DNA from 3 places in the Streptomyces sp. LZ34 genome. Region 3 is predicted to be linked to each of the others. Evidence: riboswitches for the same ligand, from Rfam matches in the RefSeq annotation. Region 3 holds a riboswitch; each other region holds the start of a gene.

Region 1 (5,654 bases), 1.5 Mb from region 3:
GACGGGCCGAACGGGTGATATATCCGAGCGTTCCGACGCAGGACTGAGTGAGGCTCGGCCCACAGACGGCTTCGCCGAACCGCACGCGCGGCCTGTGGTCGCGCCGCTACGGTAAGTGCGCGAGAACAGTCGCCGGGGGGACGGCGAGCGGACGGCCGGGAGGCGGGAGGAGACAGACATGGGGCACTCACGAGCGGGCACGGGCGGCGGCACTCCAGCCGAGCATCTGGAGGGGCTTCTCGCCCGCGCACAGAACGGCTTCGAGATCGACGAGGCGGTGCTGGGCCGGGCCCGCGACGCCCTGATGCACCAGTCCGAGCTGCGCTCCTGCCGGCAGTGCAACGAGCCCTCCGGCCCGCTCGGCTACAGCACCTACCGCCATATCTTCCTGCTCCCCGACGGCAGCAGCCTGTTGCTGTGGGAGCTGGAGCACAACACCGGCCCGGCCCGCAGCCCGCTCTTCGAGCTCTACGCCGACGAGGACGCGCTGACCCTGGCCGAGCGCCGGGTGCACGAGCGGATCGGCGGCGCCCGCTGGGACGAGCTGGAGGGGTTACCGCTGTGGCTTCCCGAGCAACTGCTGCACGCCGTCGCGCCGGTGGAGACCCCCCGTGCGTACGTATCCGACAACTCGGCCGACCACGCCCGCCGCGTCCTGCGTCGCGCGGAGAACCCCGACCGCCCCGGCGTGGACACCGAGCAGCTGCTCGCCACGGCGTTCGCCCATGACATCGCGCTGGCCCCGAAGCCGCGCCGCCGCTCCGGCGGCCCCGACGCGACATGGTGCCGCTTCTATGAGCACGCGTTCCTGCTGGCCGGCGGGGACGAGATCGTCCTGTGGGAGCTGGAGCACAATCTGACCGCCGACGGGCGGCTGGTGTGCGAGGTGTATCTCGACGAGGTCTCCGCCGAGCTGGCGGCGGACCGCCACGCCCGCGCGCTCGGCGTCGACCTCTGACGCCCCTCCGCCCCCGCGCCGGTTTCTGACGCACCCACCTGGCCGACACCGACTCGCCCGACGCCCCGTCACCCGGGAGCCTGGTGAAGGCGGCGAGAGCGGACCAGGGGAAGCGGACCAGGGGAAAGCGAGAGCGACCGGTGCGGGTGCGAGGGAGCAGGGCTCGTTCGGGCGCCCGTGCGAGTGCCCGTGTGAGTGTCTGTGCGAGTGCCCGTACGAGCCCGCGCATGAGACGGCGTACAAGGCCATGAGGCGGCGTACGGGGCGACGTACGAGACCGCGTGCGCCTCGGCGCGGGCAACCGCGTACGGACGCGCCCCGCGGGGGCGAGGAGGTGCCCAGGAGCGCTTCCGGCCGCCGCTTCGCCCTCTGGCTCCCCGGCGTCCTGATCATCGTCGGCGTCGTCTACGACATCACCACCCCGGCCACCTACACCGCCGCCCCTTTCCTCGCCGCCGCCCCGCTGGTCGCCGCCCCGCTCTACCCCCTGCGGCTGACCGCCCTGACCGCGGTCCTCGCCGTAGCCGCCGCCTGCCTGCTGGCCGAATTCCACGGCGTCAGGGACTGGGTCCAGTCGGCCACCGAGATCGCCACCGTCGTGACGGTCGCCCTGCTGGCCCTCCTCTTCAACCGTGTCGTCCGCCGCGGCTCCAAAAAGCTGGCCTCGGCGCGCGGCATCGCGGAGGCGGCCCAGCGCGCCGTACTGCCCGAGCCACCGGCCCGCCTGGCCGGCCTGGACGTCGCGGCCCGCTATGTGGCGGCGGAGCAGGACGCCGCGATCGGTGGCGACCTGTACGCGGTGCAGGACACCCCGCACGGCGTACGGATGATCATCGGCGACGTGCGGGGCAAGGGGCTGGGGTCGGTCGAGGTGGTCGCGATCGTCATCGGCGCCTTCCGGGAGGCCGCCGAGCAGGAGGCCACGCTGGAGGGGCTCGCGCTGCGGCTGGAGCGGGCGCTGCGGCGCGAGCGGGCCCGGCGGGCCGACGTCGACGAGCAGGCCGAGGGGTTCCTCACGGCGGTGCTGGCCGAGATCCCCCGCGGCGACTCCCTGCTCCGCCTGATCAACCGCGGCCACCCGTCGCCGCTGCTGCTGGACGGGGACGGCTCGGTGCACCGCGCCGACCCCGAGATGCCGGCGCTGCCGCTGGGGATGGGCGACCTGGGGGCGTGGCCGGACCGGGTGGAGGAGGTGTCGTTCGCGGAGGGGGTGACCCTGCTGCTGTTCACCGACGGGGTGAGCGAGGCGCGCGACGCGCAGGGCACGTTCTACGACCCGGCGGCCCGGCTGCGCGGCCGCCGCTTCGCCGGACCGGCCGAGCTGCTCGACGCGTTGGTGGCGGATGTGGAGCGGCATACGGGCGGCGGGACCGCGGCGCTGCTGGCGCTGCGCCGCGCCTCGGTGATGCCGGGCGCCGGGCCCTGACACGCTCCGTAGTGGAGCATGATCCCTCCGGATAACAATTGACGCACGATCAGTTCGAAGGTGTTTCCGGGCGTGCCCGGGTCGCTGCCGACTCGCCCTCATCTGTCCCGTGCTGGGCGTTAAGTTCACCTCAAAGGTTGCTCTGATTCCTGGGAACGGCTTGGAATCAGGTCACGCTCTCTATTAACGTTCGATAACGCAGCGCGGTCGTTACAGCCGTCGCAAGAGGCGGCACCGTGCGCCGTCGCCGAATCCCGCACGCACAGCAGCACCAGCAGCAGAGCGACAACAGCAACACCAAGGGAACCGGGGAACCACCAACCTTGGGGTGAATCGGGTCGAACCTGACCCGTAGGAGACCTTCCTGCTCCGAACCCGTCAGCTAACCCGGTAGGCGAGAGGGAAGGAAAGGAGTGCGCCCGCGTGGCGTCCAACAGGTCTGCCCTTGAAGAGGCTCCGTCCCGCACGTCCGGCGCCGGAGCGGGGACAGCCACCCGCTACGGCTCCTGGTTCGAACCGGCCGCCGAGGCGAGGGCCGGCCAGGACACCGAGACATGGGACGAGTGGAATCCCACCGAGGAATCCATAGCTCCGGTGCGCGGCCGGCACCGCGTCGCCAAGCAGCGCGGCGGCACGATGGCGCGCAGCGGCGCCGTCCTCGGCGTCGGCGTGATCGCGGCGGTCGGCGCGGGCGGGATGGCGAGCGCCAAGGACCGTCCCAAGGCCCCCATATCCATGCCGGACCTCGCACACGTCGCCGACAAGGTGAAGGACTCCCTCCCCGACGCGGGGGACCTGCCCGGCATCGGCTCGCTGCTCTCGGACTCCGGCTCCGGCTCCGGCGACTCCTCGACCACCGCGGCCGCCCCCCTCTCCCAGGCGGGCCTGACCTCCCAGGACGAGGCGAACGGCGCCACCGACGCGGGCGAGGCGCTGCGCGCCCGCATCCTTCAGCAGGCCGAGAACCAGCAGAACGCCGCCGACGAGTCGCAGCGCGTGGCCGCGGCCGACGCCGCCGCCACGAAGGCCGCCGCCACTGCCAAGAAGGCCGCCGACGCGGAGGCGAAGCGGGAGGCCGAGGCCGAAGCCAAGAAGAAGGCCGCCGAGGCCGAGGCCAAGCGGAAGGCGGAGGAGGCGGCCAGGAAGAAGGCCGAGGCCGAGCGCCTGGCCAAGCTCGCCGCCCAGTACACCCTCCCCGTCGCCTCGTACACCCTGACCGCGTCCTTCGGCCAGGCCGGCGACATGTGGTCGGCCGACCACACCGGCCAGGACTTCGCGGCCCCGACCGGCACCCCGGTCAAGGCGCTGCACGGCGGCACGATCAAGTCGGCCGGGTGGGCCGGTTCGTACGGCTACCGCATCGTGCTCAAGCTGAACGACGGCACCGAGATCTGGTACTGCCACCTGTCGTCGATGGTCCGTACGTCGGGCTCGGTGACGACGGGCGAGGTCGTCGGCCGCGTCGGTGCCACGGGCAATGTGACCGGCCCGCACCTCCACCTGGAGGTCCGCCCGGGCGGCGGCAGCCCGATCAACCCGATGCCCTGGCTCCGCGACCACGGACTGAACCCGTGACCGCCCCGACCCCGCCCCCTGGCGACGTCGGCCCGATGACCTGCTGACCCGGTCCCCCATACCCCGGCGGCCTTGGCGCTCTCTCCCCCCTTGACGCCAGGGCCGTCGGTTTTTTGCCGATCATTGGCCCGTATGACGGAATACCCCCCTCCGCCTCCGCGCTGAAACAATGCATGGCTGATACCAAGCAGAGCGAGCAGACCGACAACCGCAAGCAGATCGGCAACCTGTCCGTATCCCCGCTCTCCCTCGGCGGGAACGTCTTCGGCTGGACGGCGGACGAAGCCGAGTCTTTCGCCGTGCTCGACGCCTACGTGGCGGCGGGCGGCAATTTCGTCGACACCGCGGACGTCTACTCCGCGTGGGTGCCGGGCAACTCGGGCGGGGAGTCCGAGACCATCCTCGGCAACTGGTTCGCCTCCCGGGGCAACCGCTCCGACATCGTCCTCGCGACCAAGGTGGGCGCCGGCGTCCCGACGCCCCGCGGCCTGTCCGCCGCGGCGATCAAGGCGGGCGTCGAGGAGTCCCTGAAGCGCCTGCGCACCGACTACATCGACCTTTACTACACCCACTTCGACGACACCTCGGTGCCGGTGGAGGAGATCATCTCCACGCTGGACGAGCTGGTGAAGGCGGGCAAGGTCCGCGAGATAGCGGCCTCCAACATCTCCGCCGAGCGCCTCGAGGCGTCCCTGGACTTCTCGGCGAAGGAGGGCCTGGCCCGCTACGTGGCCCTGCAACCGCACTACAACCTGGTCTCCCGCGACACCTTCGAGGGCCCGCTCGCCGACGTCGCCGCCCGCCATGGCGTGGCGACCGTCCCGTACTACTCCCTCGCGTCCGGCTTCCTCACCGGCAAGTACCGCCCCGGCGCCTCGGTCGACAGCGCCCGCGCCCAGGGCGCGGCCCAGCACCTGGAGACCGAGCGCGGCCAGAAGGTCCTCGCCGCACTCGACGACGTGGCCGCCAACCACGGCGCCGAGCACGCGACGGTGGCCCTGGCCTGGCTGGCGGCCCAGCCCGCGGTCGTCGCCCCGATCGCGAGCGCGCGCACGGTGGACCAGCTTCCGGCGCTGCTGGCGGTGGCGGACCTGAAGCTGACGAAGGAGGAGCTGGCGCTGCTGACGTCGGCATCGGAGTAAGGGCTTCGCGCCTCACGCGCTTGCGGTGGACATGAGACAGGGACACGCCGTGACGTCGGCGTGTCCCTGTCTCAAAACCATCGCAAACTGTGGGCCGGGCGGTGGACTAGGCGGCTGCGGCTGCCCCGCTCCGTCGATCGGCGGCGGCCCAGGACGCGGCGGCGACCCCGCCGGCCACGGTGAGGACGGAGGGCCAGGCGCCCAGCTTCTTGGCGAGCGGATGCGACCCGGCGAAGGCCGCGACGTACAGCCCGCTCAGCACCGCCGCCGTGCCGGTGCCCGCCTTCTGCTGCCACCCACGCGCGGCCACGACCCCGGCCGCTGCCAGAGCCACCCCGCCCAGCTGCCGCTTCTTGGTCCAGCGCGCGACCCCGTACCCGCCGACGAGCCCGCCCGCGGCCACCACACCTGCCGGGATTCCGGCCATGACCTCTTACCTCCACTGTGAGGGTCTACTTCCTCGACCCTATGCCGGGCGGGGCGGCCATACGCGCCGTTGGGGTCATGATCAAGCACCGACTCTGCAACAGCGGTTGGGGGCGGGCCGATGGGG
Region 2 (5,654 bases), 270 kb from region 3:
AGGATCGTCTGTGTGGAGCGGTAGTTCCGTTCCAGGAGGATGGTCGTGGCGTTCGGGTAGTCCTCCTCGAACTGGAGGATGTTGCGGATCGTGGCGCCCCGGAAGGCGTAGATCGACTGGTCGGCGTCGCCCACCACGCACAGCTCGGCGACCCCGAGCCCCTCGCCGTCGCCCTCGCCGTGATCGCCGTCGGCGGCGGCCACCGGGCCCGTCCCCACCAGCTCGCGCACCAGCGTGTACTGCGCGTGGTTGGTGTCCTGGTACTCGTCGACCAGGACGTGCCGGAAGCGGCGGCGGTAGTGCTCGGCGACGTCGGGGAACGCCTGGAGCAGATTGACCGTCGTCATGATGATGTCGTCGAAGTCGAGGGCGTTGGCCTCGCGCAGCCGCGACTGGTACATCGCATACGCCTCGGCGAGCGTCTTCTCGAAGCCGTCCGAGGCCTGTCCGGCGAAGGTCTCCTCGTCGATGAGCTCGTTCTTCAGGTTGGAGATCTTGGCGCTGAAGGACTTGGGCGGATACCGCTTCGGATCGAGATCGAGGTCCCGGCACACCAGCGCCATCAGCCGCTTGGAGTCGGCCGCGTCGTAGATCGAGAAGGAGGACGTGAAGCCGAGCTTCTTGGACTCCCGGCGCAGGATGCGCACGCAGGCGCTGTGGAAGGTCGACACCCACATGGCCTTCGCGCGCGGGCCGACCAGCTCCTCGACCCGCTCCTTCATCTCGCCCGCGGCCTTGTTGGTGAAGGTGATGGCGAGGATCTGGCCGGGGTGCACCTGGCGCGCGCCGAGCAGATACGCGATGCGGTGGGTGAGCACCCGGGTCTTGCCGGACCCGGCGCCCGCGACGATCAGCAGCGGCGAGCCGGTGTGCACCACGGCGGCCCGCTGCTGCTCGTTCAGCCCCTCCAGCAGCGCGGCCGGGTCCGCCGCGGGCCGCGCCGCGCCGTCGCGGTAGTACGCGTCCCTGGGGACGGGCGCGTCGAACGCCCCGTCGAAGAGGTCGTGCGGGACGTCCTCACCGGCGGACCGGCCGTCGTCCTCGGGCGGCGGAGGCTGCTCGTCCGAGGGCCCGAGGTCCGCCAGGAAGCTGTCGTCAAAGAGGCTGCTCATCGCTCACCGAGTCTAGGGCGCCGCACTGACAGCGTACGTACGGATGTCACGAAACGGTTTCGGGGCAAATCGAACACCAGCCTTCACACGAGCCCCACACGCCCGCTACCGTCCTGCGACAGGCGGTCCGGAACCCGTCGGCGACCGCGTCGACACGGGCTGTCTCCGCCGAGTCCGGCCCCGCCGTAAGAGGCAGCCGGAGCCGGGGACCCAGAGGCACCACTGGGGTGAATCGGTCCACGCGGCGACGCCAGCCGTCCGCCGCACGGCCCGTAGGGCAGCCTTCCGACGCCCGAACCCGACAGCTAACCCGGTAGGCGGTCCACGGAAGGAGTCGCCTCCCTTGGCGTCGCACCGCAAGCCGCGGACCCGAATACTGGACTCGGCCACCGGCCGCCGCACCGCCGTCGGGGTCACCACGGCCGCCCTCGCCTCCGTCACCCTCCTCTCCCAGACGGCGAGCGCCGAGCCCGGCAAGCCCAAGCCGACGGTCGAAGAGGTCAAGAAGAAGGTCGACACGCTCTACCACCAGGCCGAATCCGCGACCCAGAGCTACAACGCCGCCAAGGAGCACACGGGCGAGCAGCGCGCCAAGGTCGACCGGCTGCTGGACAGCGTCGCCAAGCGCACCGAGAAGCTGAACGAGGCACGGCGCAAGCTGGGCAGCTATGCGGCGGCCCAGTACCGCAACGGCGGCATGGCCTCCAGCGCCGCGACCCTGCTGTTCGCCTCCGACCCGCAGGACATCTTCGACCAGTCCCATCTGATGGACCGGCTGACCGGCGAGCAGAAGAAGACCGTCGACGACTTCCTGTCGCAGCAGGCCAAGGCCGCCAAGGAGCGTACGAAGGCGGGCGAGAGCCTGGCCTCGCTGACCCGGTCGCAGCAGCAGCTGAAGACCAAGAAGAAGACCGTCCAGGACAAGCTCACCCAGGCCCGTCAGCTGCTGTCGAAGCTGACCGCCGAGGAGAAGGCGCGGCTGGCGGCGATCGAGAAGAAGAAGGAAGCGGAGGCCCGGCGCAAGGCGGCGGAGCTGGCGCAGAAGCAGCGGGAGGAGGCGGCGAAGCGGCAGCAGGAGCAGCGGGAGCAGAACCAGGAGAGCGGCTCCGACTCGTCGGGGTCTTCCGGGTCCTCGGGGTCCTCTGGGTCTTCTGGGTCCTCGGGCTCCTCCGGCTCGTACGCCACCAAGGCCGACAAGGCCATCGCCTTCGCACGGTCACAGCTCGGCAAGCCGTACGTCTGGGGCGCGACCGGCCCCAACTCCTACGACTGCTCGGGGCTCACCCAGGCCGCCTGGAAGGCCGCCGGGGTCTCACTGCCGCGCACCACCTGGGACCAGGTGAAGGTCGGCACGCGCGTATCGACCTCCGACCTCGAGCCGGGCGATCTCGTCTTCTTCTATGACGACATCAGCCATGTCGGCCTCTATATAGGCGACGGAATGATGATCCACGCCCCGAAGCCGGGCGATGTGGTCAAGAAGGCGCCGATCACCGAGATGCCGATCTACGGGAGCATCCGCCCGGCGTAGCGGCTCGCAGCCTCCCCGGGGTCCCGAGGGGCTCTCCGGGACCCCGGGAGGCGGCGGCTCAGGTGCCGGGCTTGCGGCCGTAGACGTACACGTCGTCGCCGTTGCGCAGCAGGCTCCAGTACTTCTTGGCGTCGGCCTTGCGCATGTTGACGCAGCCGTGGGAGCCGGGCGGCGACCACACGCTCCCCGCGATGGAGTGGAAGGCCTGGCCGCCGTCGAAGAACTGGCTGTACGGCATCGCGACGTCGTAGATCGTCGACCAGTGGTCGATGTGCCGCCAGTAGATCTTCTTCAGCCCGCCCCGGGTCTCATACCGGTCGCGGCCGCTGCGCACCGGCACCGGGCCGTACTTCAGCCGCGAGCCGTCCTGGATCCAGCTCAGCTGGCGGGTGAGGTCCACGCAGGCGATGCGGCCCTTGTTGGTGGGGCACTTTCTCGCCTTGTTCGGGTTGCGCCCGGCCGCCTTCTGCGAATTGATCACCTTCATCACGCCCCAGGTGACCGGCCCGGCGTAGCCGATGGTGGGGCTGATCCCATGGTTGACCTGGAACTTCTGGATCGCCAGACAGTCCGTCCGCGACTGCCGCCCGTCCACCGGGCGGCCCAGGAACTTCTCCACCTGTTTCTGGTACGGCCCGACGCTCGTCGTGCACGACGAGGCGGCCTGCGCCGGGGTGCCGAGCGCGACCGCCAGCGGCACCACCATCCCCGCCACCCCCAAGGCCACGCCCGTCCGGCGGCCCCATCCCGCAAATACCCCCACTGCCCGCTCCCTTCGGCTGCCTTGCCCGGTAAGACAGACAGTGGGGCCGGGAGGTTGTGCGGAACCTGACGGTCACTCGCGGGTTCGTACGCGTGCGCGTATCAGGTCCACAGGACGGCGATGAAGATGTTGGCCGTGGCCAGCAGCCCGACCGTGCCGAGCGCCGCCGACTCGACCTTCTCCTCGTCGCGCTTCACATAGACCAGCCCCAGGATCACGATCAGCAGCGCCAGCTTCACACCGATCTTGATGTTGTTGACGCTGTTGTCGTCGGCCTGGTTGAGCCCTACCAGCGCGGCACCGGTCACCAGCATGGTCAGCGCGCCGTGCAGCATCCCCGGGGTCATCCGCCCCTCGCCCGCGCGCATCGGCTTCAGCTGCGCCAGGAAGCCGCCGAGCAGCGCGGCGATGCCGACGATGTGCAGCCCGACGAAAACATTGATGAGGACGTCCATGGTTGGCGAGCGTAGCCCTGCCCATAGCAGCCCCCGGCAACCGGGTGGGCCACGATCGCCGTTTCGATCACGGCTGCCCCGCGAGTCATCGGCGGCCGTGCGCCAGGCGGTCGGTTACGGGCATCAGGGCACCGAATCCGTCCACTCCCGTTCATCGCACCGCCCGCCCGCGCCCGCCCGCCTAGCTTCCTCCCCCAGGTGGCAGTCCGCTTCCCGTTAACCGAGGGTCCCCGCCTCATGGGCGGGCTGCCACCTGCCTGACACAACGCGAAGGAAAGGGAAGGTGACCCGCCGCCGTGGCGTCGCACAGGAAGCCCAAGCAGCGCTCGCTCACGGGCGGCACCGCCTGGACCGCCGCCGTCGCCCTCGCGGGGGCCGCCGCCACCGCCATGAGCGGCACCGGCCACGCCGAGACCCGCCCCACCCCCGCCCAGGTGAAAGCGAAGGTGGACCAGTACCAGCGGGAGGCCGAGGAGGCCAACGAGAAGTACAACGGCGCGAAGGAGAAGGCGGGCGAGGCCCGCCAGGCGCTCGACAAGCTGCGCGACGAGGCGGCCCGCAAAACCGCGCGGCTGAACGCCTCGCGCAACGCGCTGGGCGCCTTCGCCGCCGCCCAGTACCGCTCCGGCACCGTCGCGCCCACCCTCCAGCTCGCGCTGTCGTCCTCCCCCGAGCAGTATCTGCGGCGGGCCTCGCTCGCCGACCGCGCGGGCAGCCGCCAGGCCGCCGCCGTCGCGGGCCTCGCCCGCCAGGCCCGGAAGTTACGCCAGGTGCGCGGCGAGGCGCAGGACCGGCTCGGCCAACTGCGCGGCGCTCAGGCGGCGCTCGCCCGCCACAAGGGCGTCGCCCGCAAGAAGCTCGCCGCCGCCGAGGCCCTCCTGGACCGGCTGACCGACGAGCAGCGCCGCCGCTACGAGGCCCAGGAGGCCCAGAAGGCCCAGGAGTCCCGGGAGGCTCAGGGCACCCGGGCCGGCTCCGCGCCGTACGCCACGTCGTACGCCGCGTCGGGCCGTGCGGCCCGCGCCGTCTCGTACGCGTACGGGGCGCTCGGCAAGCCGTACGTCTGGGGCGCGACCGGCCCGCAGGGCTACGACTGCTCGGGGCTGACCCAGGCCGCCTGGCGGGCCGCCGGGGTGGCCCTGCCGCGCACCACCTACACCCAGATCAACGCGGGCCGCCGGGTCTCGCGCACCGAGCTCGCCCCGGGCGACCTGATCTTCTTCTACTCGGGCGTCAGCCATGTCGGCCTCTACATCGGCGGCGGCCGCATGATCCATGCCCCGCGCCCCGGCGCGCCCGTCCGCGTGGCGCCGATCGACCAGATGCCGTTCGCGGGCGCGACCCGCCCCGCGTAGCGGCGGCCGGGGTTCCGTGTCACGGAACTGTCCGCTCCGTCACCGTCGTGTGGGGCTTGTCCGCATCACGTCGGGGGTGTGTCCCTGATACGTCATGGGCCCGGCCGATCCGACCGCGGGTACGTGCTGAGGGGTGATCGCACCCGGGTGGTTCGGGGGCGAATGACCTACAGGAGAAGATCCTCATGTTCGGTAAGCGTTCCGCCGCATTCGCCGCCCTCGCCACGACCGGTGTGCTGCTGCTCTCCGCCTGCGGGGACGGCGACGACTCGTCGCAGGGTTCAAAGGCGTCGAAGCAGCCCTCGGCGGCCTCGGGCGCCATGGACCTCTCGTTCCGGAGCGGCACCGCCGAGCAGGGCGGCGCGGCCCCGAAGACCGGCGACTGGGCGGGCGCCGGCACTCCCAAGGCCCGCACGTGGGTCCAGCTCTCCGCGGGCC
Region 3 (5,654 bases):
AGCACCGCGATGGACTGGGCACGCCGACCGAACTGTGAGTTCATGTGGTCGATCTCGAGGAGGTCCTGGAGCATGTAGTGCTCCCCGTACTTCTCCTGCGTCTTGGAGATCGCCAGCTGCTGCTCGTTGGCGAGACCCTGGAGCGTGCGCATCGCGGACTTCAGCGCGCTCTTCGTGGCCTCTTCCGCGCGGGTATGGGCTTCCTGTACCGCTGCCGAATAATTGCTTTCGAGCTCGGTATAGCGATTCTGGAGCTCGGTCTTCTCGTTGACGAGCTTTGTGCGCGCCTTTCGCCCGCGGAATATGGCGGTTGCGGCGAGAGGAGTACCAACGATCAGAGCCCAGAGCGCTGGATCCTGTATGTATTGCGTCATGAGACTCTCTTTAAACGACTAGACCGCCAGGGACTGAAAAGGTTTCGTACGATGCGTTCCGAATTCTCATCTGGGCGGCGGCGAGTCAGTGCCCGGACGGTGCCCGCTCGGCCCGAGGGCAGCGCGCCCGTCTGCACGGCGCCAGTGCGGGGGCGTCGGTCTGCCGGATCGGCTCCACATGCCCGACTGGCGGCATAATGCTCCTCAGAGTGATGACCCTTTTCGGCTTTTTGCCGGATCGCCGCGTGTGTACGCGCCCATGGCTCGCCTGGCAAGCGCGGTGATCGTATCACCAGGGTCAGGGGCCGACGTGCATGTGCCTCCGTCCCATTCGCATACCTGACGCTGATTCAGCCACGTGCTCTTCGCTCCCCGTTCACCGGGGTGGCCGAGCGCGGCAGGACATCGCGGGGCGGTGCGCGCCGAGGCCGCCGCCGGACGTGCGGTGGCGGTCTGATATCGGCCAAATCGCGCTGTGCTGGAGCGGGTGGCCGGGCATTCGTACACGCATCGGATAAACGCCCGGTGTTTATGCCCTTTTTCTACGGAATCAGGGATTCCGGTGCCTTGCCGTATTGTCGGGGGGTGTCAGACCAGCCCCACCCCGCCTGCTCCCCCGCCCTTTTCAGCTGGGAGTTCGCCGCCGATCCGTATCCCGCGTACGCCTGGCTGCGGGAACACGCCCCCGTCCACCGGACCACTCTGCCCAGCGGCGTCGACGCATGGCTGGTGACCCGTTACGCCGACGCGCGGGCCACGCTCGCCGATCCCCGGCTGTCGAAGAATCCGATTCACCACAGCGAGGCCGCGCACGCCAAGGGCAAGGTCGGCATCCCGGGCGAGCGCAGCGCGGACCTCATGACACATCTGCTCAATATCGACCCGCCCGACCACACCCGGCTGCGGCGGCTGGTGTCCAAGGCGTTCACCCCCCGCCGCGTGGCGGCTTTCGCCCCGCGCGTCCAGGAGCTGACCGACCGCCTCATCGACGGCTTCCGGATAAGAGGAGAGGCGGACCTGATCCATGAGTTCGCCTTCCCGCTGCCCATCTACGCCATCTGCGATCTGCTGGGCGTCCCCCGCGAGGACCAGGACGACTTCCGGGACTGGGCCGGGATGATGATCCGGCACGGCGGCGGGCCGCGCGGCGGGGTGGCCCGGGCGGTGAAGCGGATCCGCGCCTATCTCTCCGACCTCATCCACCGCAAGCGGGAGTCGCTGCGCGCGGCTGACGGGGGTAAGGCCGACGACCTGATCTCCGGGCTGATCCGGGCCAGCGACCACGGCGAGCAGCTCACCGAGAACGAGGCCGCGGCCATGTGCTTCGTGCTGTTGTTCGCGGGTTTCGAAACGACCGTCAACCTCATCGGCAATGGCACCTATGCGCTGCTGCGCGACCCCGCCCAGTGTGACCGGCTGCGGCGGGCCGCCTATGAAGGGGACGAGGGGCTGTTGGCGACCGGCGTCGAGGAACTGCTCCGCTATGACGGGCCGGTGGAGATCGCGACCTGGCGGTTCGCCACCGAGCCCGTGGTGATCGGTGGGCAGCGGATCGCCGCGGGCGAGCCGGTGCTGGTGGTGCTCGCCGCCGCCAACCGCGACCCCGAGCGCTTCGACTCACCCGATGTGCTCGACCTCTCCCGCACCGACAACCAGCACCTCGGTTACGGTCACGGCATCCATTACTGCCTGGGCGCACCACTGGCCCGGCTGGAGGCCCGGACCGCCATCGGCACCCTGCTGCGCCGCCTGCCCGACCTGCGGCTCGCGGTGGACCCGGAGGAGGTCCGCCGACGCGGCGGCCTGATCATGCGCGGGCTGCGCGAACTGCCCGTGACCTGGGGCCCGACGGACCGGGGTGGTGCCCCGTTCGAGGCCTAACAACGCCTTTAGGGCCCGGCATATGTGACATAACCTCAGCCGCGTGATCACTGCGTGACCTGGGATACATCTGCTTGTGATGATCAGATGGCGTCGCTATGTTCAACCGACGACTCAGCCGCCACACGAGAGGCAGAACCCATGCGCTCCGGGAACGGTCGACACCGCCGCCCCCGCCAGGCCCCGGCAATCGTGGTCGCCGCGGGGGTGACGGGCGCGGGCATCGCCATGCCCCTCTTCGGCGCCGTCAGCGCCCAGGCCGCGGACACCCACACCTGGGACCGCGTCGCCGAGTGCGAGAGCGGAGGGATGTGGAGCGCCAACGGAGGCAATGGCTTCTATGGCGGTCTTCAGATCACCTTGGACATGTGGAAGAAGTACGGCGGCCAGCAGTACGCCCCACGCCCCGACCTCGCCAGCCGCTCCCAGCAGATAGCCATCGCCCAGGCGATCCTCGGCGACCGCGGCCCGGACGCCTGGCCGAGCTGTGCGCTGGGCGCCGGGCTCGCCGGCCTCGGCGACGTGCTGGAGGTGGACCCCGGCGGGAAGGGCGCGCCGGGGGCCAAGGGGTCGAAGGAGCCCACGGGGATCGACGACTCGACGACGGGTGAATCGTCCGATAACTCCGATCGGGGCGATCAGTCCGATAGTTCTGATAGTCCTGGTAACTCCGGTAGTTCTGGAGAATCCGATACGTCCGACAAGGCCGGTAAGCCGGATCCCTCCGCGACCGCCGACGGCAAGTCCGGCGAGAAGGACGGGAAGTCCGGCGACGCCGCCGACGAGACATCCCGCGAGGAGGGCGGCTCCGCGTCCGACGAGGGCGACGCGAAGGGCGAGGACTCCTCCACCTCCACCGGCCGCCACCGCGGTGCGCCCGACGCCCGGGAGCAGGAGTCCGGAGACGCGGTGGACGACGACGCCCGGTCCTCGGGGCGCCACGCTTCGCGCGACGGTGCGGAGCGCACCGAGACGCCCCTTCCGCCCCTCGGGCGCGCGGACAACGCCGTGCGCGGCGGTGACAACCTGTCAGACATCGCGGACGACCAGGAGGCGGATGGAGGGTGGGCCGAGCTCTACGGGGCCGATGAAACCCTCCTCGGAACCGACCCGGACCTCGTTCACCCTGGTCAGCGTCTCGATCTCAGCGCCAGATAGCGGCAGTTCGGGGTGAATTGCCCGATCTGGCGGCGGTGAGACATACATCTCGTCACATCGCCCGGCGTGTGTCAGCTGTCCGATCTTTCCGCACCCGGCCTCACCTGCGTAGATGTGGGACGGCTGGGTGCGGATACCGCCTCATTCGCTGGGATGTCGGGGTTTGAACCTCGTCGGAAGGTGTGTTTAACGTCTTTCCGCTCGCCACCGCGGGCACCGTCGATCGTCACGCCGAGTCCTGCCGGCGGTCGGGGGGAACCCGACGCGTCAGCGCCGAAGGCAGGAGCGGGGGAACCAAGGTAGGCGCCGTAGCGGCCCGGAGACGGGCTCGTTCGGCTCGGGGTGAAGCCAAGGTGCGGTCAGCCGCACCCGGCCGGGCAACTCACATGGCCCGAACCCGACAGCTCACCTCGTAGGCGTCGGTGAGGAACGAACATGCGTAACGACAAGGGTAAGCACCGCCGTCCCTCCAAGGTCACCCGCATCGCCGCGCTCGCCGGCATCGCAGGTGCGGCCGTCGCCGCACCGCTCCTGGGGGCCACCTCCGCATCGGCCGCGACCACCGCTCAGTGGGACACGGTCGCGCAGTGCGAGTCCGGCGGCAACTGGTCGATCAACACGGGTAACGGCTTCTACGGCGGCCTCCAGTTCACCAACTCCACCTGGGCCGCGTACGGCGGCACGGCCTTCGCGCCCCGCGCCGACCTGGCCACCAAGGACCAGCAGATCCAGATAGCCGAGAAGGTCCTGGCCGGGCAGGGCAAGGGCGCCTGGCCGGTCTGCGGCACGGGCCTGACCACCACGGGCACCCCGACCCCCGCCACCACCACGACCCAGCCCGCGAAGCCGGCCCAGCCCGCCAAGCCGGCTGCCAAGCCCGCGCAGCCGGCCGCGCCGAAGGCGCAGCCCCGCGGCGAGGACGAGCACGCCGGGCGCGGGCAGGCCCGCCACGCGGTCAAGAAGGGCGACGGCGAGTACAAGGTCAAGTCCGGTGACACCCTCTCCAAGATCGCCGATGCGCGCCACGTCGAGGGCGGCTGGAAGAAGCTCTTCGAGCTGAACAAGGACATCGTCGAGGACGCCAACCTGATCTACCCGGGCCAGCAGCTCCACCTTTCCTGACCCTCCCCGCCGGGCCTCCCCCACCCCGGCCCCCCTCGACCCCGACACCCCCGAAGACGGCCCCGGCCGGGTGCGCCGCCCCCCCCACGCGAGGCGCGCCCCGCCGGGGCTTCGTCGGGTGGGCCCCCCGGGCCCGTTAGGCTCGTGCTGCAGAACCACAGACCCATACGAAGGAGATCCTCGTGCCGTCCATCGACGTCGTCGTAGCTCGCGAGATCCTCGACTCGCGAGGCAACCCCACGGTCGAGGTCGAGGTCGGCCTCGACGACGGCAGCACCGGCCGTGCCGCCGTGCCCTCCGGTGCCTCCACCGGTGCCTTCGAGGCCCTTGAACTCCGCGACGGCGACAAGAACCGTTACGGCGGCAAGGGCGTCGAGAAGGCCGTCCTCGCCGTCATCGAGCAGATCGGTCCGGAGCTCGTCGGCTACGACGCCACCGAGCAGCGCCTGATCGACCAGGCGATGTTCGACCTGGACGCCACCCCGGACAAGTCCTCGCTCGGCGCCAACGCCATCCTCGGTGTCTCGCTCGCGGTCGCGCACGCCGCCTCCGAGGCCTCCGACCTCCCGCTCTTCCGGTACCTGGGCGGCCCGAACGCCCACCTCCTGCCGGTCCCGATGATGAACATCCTCAACGGCGGCTCGCACGCCGACTCCAACGTGGACATCCAGGAGTTCATGATCGCGCCGATCGGCGCCGAGTCCTTCTCCGAGGCGCTGCGCTGGGGCACCGAGGTCTACCACACCCTGAAGTCCGTGCTGAAGGAGCGGGGCCTGTCCACCGGCCTCGGCGACGAGGGCGGCTTCGCCCCGAACCTGAACTCCAACCGCGACGCCCTGGACCTGATCGTCGAGGCGATCAAGAAGGCCGGCTACCAGCCGGGCCAGGACATCGCGCTGGCGCTCGACGTCGCCGCCTCCGAGTTCTACAAGGACGGCTCCTACACCTTCGAGGGCCAGTCGCGCAGCGCCGCCGAGATGACCGCGTACTACGCGGAGCTGGTCGACGCGTACCCGCTGGTCTCCATCGAGGACCCGCTGAACGAGGAGGACTGGGACGGCTGGAAGACGATCACCGACCAGCTCGGTGACCGGGTCCAGCTGGTCGGCGACGACCTGT

The links. Region 3 has a riboswitch for cyclic di-AMP ahead of ACWY4P_RS31625 (transglycosylase family protein). Riboswitches for the same ligand answer to the same signal wherever they lie in the genome.
Region 1: another riboswitch for cyclic di-AMP. It lies ahead of ACWY4P_RS24325 (M23 family metallopeptidase); the one in region 3 lies ahead of ACWY4P_RS31625 (transglycosylase family protein).
Region 2: another riboswitch for cyclic di-AMP. It lies ahead of ACWY4P_RS30355 (NlpC/P60 family protein); the one in region 3 lies ahead of ACWY4P_RS31625 (transglycosylase family protein).

The regions. Positions count from the first base shown of each region.
Region 1 covers NZ_CM132680.1:6,037,982-6,043,635, reverse strand. The annotation lists gene ACWY4P_RS24335 (DUF6227 family protein) at 179-958, shown strand; gene ACWY4P_RS24330 (PP2C family protein-serine/threonine phosphatase) at 1,206-2,384, shown strand; cyclic di-AMP (ydaO/yuaA leader) riboswitch at 2,670-2,796, shown strand; gene ACWY4P_RS24325 (M23 family metallopeptidase) at 2,808-3,959, shown strand; gene ACWY4P_RS24320 (aldo/keto reductase) at 4,133-5,101, shown strand; gene ACWY4P_RS24315 (hypothetical protein) at 5,208-5,528, opposite strand.
Region 2 covers NZ_CM132680.1:7,315,680-7,321,333, reverse strand. The annotation lists gene pcrA (DNA helicase PcrA) at 1-1,112, opposite strand, end outside; cyclic di-AMP (ydaO/yuaA leader) riboswitch at 1,269-1,447, shown strand; gene ACWY4P_RS30355 (NlpC/P60 family protein) at 1,456-2,643, shown strand; gene ACWY4P_RS30350 (L,D-transpeptidase) at 2,702-3,349, opposite strand; gene ACWY4P_RS30345 (hypothetical protein) at 3,508-3,861, opposite strand; gene ACWY4P_RS30340 (NlpC/P60 family protein) at 4,158-5,216, shown strand; gene ACWY4P_RS30335 (hypothetical protein) at 5,402-5,654, shown strand, end outside.
Region 3 covers NZ_CM132680.1:7,582,186-7,587,839, forward strand. The annotation lists gene ACWY4P_RS31610 (sensor histidine kinase) at 1-374, opposite strand, end outside; gene ACWY4P_RS31615 (cytochrome P450 family protein) at 960-2,255, shown strand; gene ACWY4P_RS31620 (transglycosylase family protein) at 2,448-3,413, shown strand; cyclic di-AMP (ydaO/yuaA leader) riboswitch at 3,675-3,847, shown strand; gene ACWY4P_RS31625 (transglycosylase family protein) at 3,849-4,535, shown strand; gene eno (phosphopyruvate hydratase) at 4,718-5,654, shown strand, end outside.